2 regions of the Ensifer sp. ENS10 genome follow, and region 2 is predicted to be linked to the other one. Evidence: predicted binding sites of a transcription regulator. Region 2 holds the regulator's gene; the other holds the start of a gene.
The links. The regulator PhoB, encoded in region 2, activates phosphate uptake and scavenging genes when phosphate is short. The targets are predictions, from matches to a motif close to TGTCATNNANCTGTCAT.
Positions count from the first base shown of each region.

Region 1: IB265_RS13750 (DUF1045 domain-containing protein) is a predicted target of PhoB. The motif match lies at 1,485-1,501, and genes of this name have one in related genera.

Region 1 covers NZ_JACVAS010000003.1:98,597-100,798, reverse strand. The annotation lists gene IB265_RS13755 (alpha-D-ribose 1-methylphosphonate 5-triphosphate diphosphatase) at 1-691, opposite strand, end outside; gene IB265_RS13750 (DUF1045 domain-containing protein) at 693-1,400, opposite strand; gene phnE (phosphonate ABC transporter, permease protein PhnE) at 1,528-2,202, opposite strand, start outside.
Region 2 covers NZ_JACVAS010000001.1:464,142-466,343, reverse strand. The annotation lists gene IB265_RS02310 (GcrA family cell cycle regulator) at 265-786, shown strand; gene phoB (phosphate regulon transcriptional regulator PhoB) at 855-1,538, opposite strand; gene phoU (phosphate signaling complex protein PhoU) at 1,797-2,202, opposite strand, start outside.

The DNA.
Region 1 (2,202 bases), on a different contig from region 2:
GGCTGGCAATCGTGATGCCGCGGGCCGCGCAGGCCTCAGCCAGCGCAGTGCGGTGCGGGCCGGCATATTTCGCCGAAAGCGCCTGCTGACGCTCGACGAAGCGGGCGAATTCCGCGTCGGAAAGTCCGCGCTTGGATTTGTAGTAGAGCGTGTACTGGTCCATCGTCTGGAACTGACGCTGGCCTGGCGCATGGTCCATCAGGGAAACGAGCCTGACCTGCGGGTCGTGCCGGAAGTCCTCGTAGTGATCGAGCACGTCGGAGGTCGAGACTTCGCAGCGCAGGTGGATCAGGTGGTCGGCGCGCAGCCGACCTTCTTCCTTGGCCTGCGCCAGGGCATCAGCCATGCTGCGCATCTCGCCCTTCTGGAAGCCGCCGTCTTCGTCGGAACCGAGACGCAGGCAGTCGAAGACCGTTGTGATGCCGGAGGTGACGACCTGCGCGTCATGCGCCTGGATCGCTGCGATCTTCAGCCAGCGCACGCCGGGGCGCGGCGAATAGTGGGCTTCGAGATGGTCGGTGTGCAGCTCGATGAGGCCCGGGATCAGATAATCGCCTTCGAAGTCCTCGCCGCTGGCGACCGTCCCCGCGGAGATATCGGCAATCTTGCCGTCGCGGATCAGCACCGAACCGTCGAGGATACTGTCCTCAAGGACGATGCGGGCGTTGGTCAAAACCTGTTCTTTGCTCATCTCATGCGATCTTTCGTTGGGAGTCGCTGCCGAGCGGCAGCAGGGAGCGGACAATAAAGGGGGCGCCGCGCTCCGGTTCGACGAAGAGCGCGACTGACGTGACGTGAAGCGGTTTGCCGATATGATCGGCAAAGGTGGTTTCGAGCGCCGAGCGCATGACGCCGCCGGTCTCGGCAGGGACCGGTCCAGTCAAAGTCAGATGGAACTGAAATTCTTCGAATACATAGGGATAGCCCCATTCCCTCAGGTAGCGCCTCTGGCGTTCTGGCAAGCTGTCCGGCTTGCGCCGGGCGAAGTCCGCCTCCGACAGGCGCGCGCGGAACGGGTCGAAGCGGTGAACGGCATCTTCGGCCAGATCCTGCAGTTCGGCAGAGGGAGCGGACGGCACCAGGGCAAAAAAAGGACCGAGCTGGTGCAGGACGATTTCAGGGATTTCGAAGGGATCGAGGTCAGCGGCGAAGCATTCGAAGATGCTGAGAAGTTCGTCTTCGTCGCGGCCCTCGGCAAGCTCGAAGGGTGCCTTCAGCGTTCCGTGAAAACCGTAGCGTCGCGGGTCTGCTGTCAGTGTGCGTTGCGTCGCTTCGTCGATCCCGGCGATCGTCGGAAGAGCAAGATCCTGGCCGGTAAAGGCGTCACGGCCAAGCCAACGGGACGCGGTCTGCGACAGCCGGTCGTCCGCCGGCGGCGCGAAGTAGATTGCATAACGCACGGTCTTCACTTTCTTCTAGCGACCGGCCCGCCGGGGAGGCGGGTCGATTGTTTGCGGGATGCGATGCGCAGCTAGCCGATTTCCATGACAACATCATGATGGCGGACGCGCAAATGCTTGGCTGTCGTCAATGTGCCCTGCGACCCATCAGGCGTGAACGGCACGCGTTCGAGATGCTGTCGAAAATAAAGACAACCAGCAAGATCAGAAGCACCATGTAGGCGACATTTTCCCAATCGGAATTGGTGCGCATTGCTTCCCAGAGCTTGAGACCGATACCGCCCGCGCCGACGGCGCCGATGATCGTCGCCGAACGGGTGTTCGATTCCCAGAAATAAAGCGCCTGGCTCGCAAAGACCGGCAACACCTGCGGCAGCACGCCGAAGCGCTGTACGGCAAGCGGCGCAGCACCCACCGACTTGACGCCTTCGCGCTGCTTGTCGTCGATGTTTTCCAGCGCCTCGGAATAGAGCTTCCCGAGCGTGCCGGTGTCGGTGAAGAAGATCGCCGAGATACCGGCAAGCGGTCCGGGGCCGAAGGCGCGGGTAAAAAACAGCGCCCAGATAAACATGTCCACCGATCGCAGGAAGTCGAAGAAGCGCTTGACCAATTGGTTGGTCATGAAGCTCGGCGTAATGTTGCGCGCCGCGAGGAAGCAGAGCGGGAAGGCGATCAGCGATGCAAAGAGTGTGCCGACGAAGGCCATGACGACGGTCTGCAGCAGCTTCGTCCAGACATCCAGATGCTGCCACTCGGCGTTGTAGAGGATGTTGTTCCAGGCAAGCGAAAGGTTCGAGCGGGC
Region 2 (2,202 bases):
TCCCGGCGGCGAAAAAATCGCCCGGAAGGGCTTGCAAAAATGCAACGCCAGCCGAGCAAGTTGGGGAAAACTACGAAATCGATTCGGCGTGAATCCCGGGACTCTTGCCACGGAGTCCGACGGTCAGTACGTTAACATTCAATTACTAGACGCATGCGGCGGACCTAGTCACCAAAAGAGTTATCGCGTTTGCAACCTCGGGATTCAACCGGGGTGCGGTGAGGGATTCTGCCATCCCCAACGCTGAGAACGGAGAGTGCAGAAATGAACTGGACTGACGAGCGGGTGGAGAAACTGAAGAAGCTTTGGTCCGAGGGCCTGAGCGCAAGCCAGATCGCGGCACAGCTCGGCGGCGTCAGCCGTAACGCTGTCATCGGCAAGGTTCATCGCCTGAGCCTTCCAGGCCGTGCCAAAGCCGGCGGCAGCACCACTGCGGCGGCCCGCCCGAAGCGGCCGACCTCGGCGCCGCGCGCTCCGAACTACGCCTCGCGCGTTTCGACCCGCACCGTTGCCCGTCCGTCCGGCGCCACCGTTCTCAAGGAAGAGATCGAAGTCGATCTCGTTGCCGAGCAGGATTTCAGCATCCAGACCGACGTGGTCGTGCCGATGTCGCGCCGCCTCGAGCTAACCCAGCTCACGGAACGCACCTGCAAGTGGCCGATCGGCGACCCGCTGAAGGAAGAGTTCCACTTCTGCGGCAACGATTCCCCGGAAGCTTCGCCCTATTGCAGCTTTCATGCGCGGCTTGCCTACCAGCCGTCCGCCGAGCGCCGTCGGATGCGCTAAGGATCCGCACAGGACCAAAACGAAAGGGGCCGATCGGCCCCTTTTTTATTGACTTCTGTTTGCCCTTCTCAGCTTTCGAGCGAGTAGCCGGCGCCGCGCACGGTGCGGATGACATCAGGCATGGTCGAGAAGTTCAGCGCCTTGCGCAGGCGGCCGACATGCACGTCGACGGTCCGCTCGTCGACATAGATGTCGTGGCCCCAGACGCCGTCCAGCAACTGCGAGCGCGAGAAGACACGGCCCGGAGAGGACATCAGGAACTCCAGCAGGCGGAACTCTGTCGGCCCCAGGCGAACTTCGCGGCTGCGGCGATGGACGCGATGGGTTTCCCGGTCGAGCTCGATGTCGCCGCAGCGCAGCAGCGTCGAGAGAACTTCGGGCTTCGCCCGGCGGAGCATCGCCTTGACGCGGGCCATCAGCTCCGGCGTGGAGAAGGGCTTGACCACATAGTCGTCGGCACCGGTCGCCAGACCGCGAACGCGCTCGCTTTCCTCGCCGCGCGCCGTCAGCATGATAATCGGCAGCCGCTCCGTCTCCGGGCGCTGGCGCAACCTACGGCAAAGCTCGATGCCGGAGACGCCAGGCAACATCCAGTCGAGGATCAGAAGGTCGGGCAGGCGTTCCTGTAGCCGGATCTCCGCCTCGTCACCCCTGAGGATCGTATCGACGTCGAAGCCTTCAGCTTCCAGATTGTAACGCAGCAGGACGCTCAGCGCCTCTTCGTCTTCGACCACGGCGATTTTTGGCAACATCAGGTAACGTCTCCTTACCGCGAGCGCCGCGCGGGTCCAGCGGACCGGCCGGCACTCAGACACTCTAAATCTGGAGCACATCCGCCGTTTTCAAAGGCGGGGCGAAAACCGCATGCTTCAGATACAGGAATTCGGGGCCGCGACCGAAGCCGCGACCGGATGATATTCATGGGGCATGCATTGCGAACGGCGCGTTTAACGCCAGAGCGGGATGAGGAAAAGTGTATGCGGTTGTCCCCCGCATCCCGCTCCAACCTTCTAGTCGTTGACCGAGCCCAACGTCGACGTGTTGTCATCCTTCGGGCGCTCGCCCTCCGGCTGGGCACCCGTCGCCATGTAATAGATCGTCTCGGCGATGTTGGTCGCGTGGTCGCCGATACGCTCGATGTTCTTGGCACAGAACAGAAGATGCGTGCAGGGCGTGATGTTGCGCGGATCTTCCATCATGTAGGTGAGCAACTCGCGGAACAGCGAGGTGTAGATCGCGTCGATCTCCTCGTCGCGCTCACGAATGCTGTTGGCCTTTTCCGGCGAACGCGACGCATAGACGTCGAGCACTTCCTTGAGCTGCACCAGAGCGAGCTCGGCGAGGTGCTCGAGACCGCGGGCGAGCTTGCGCGGGATGCCCGAACCGGCAACCGCGATCACGCGTTTGGCAGTGTTC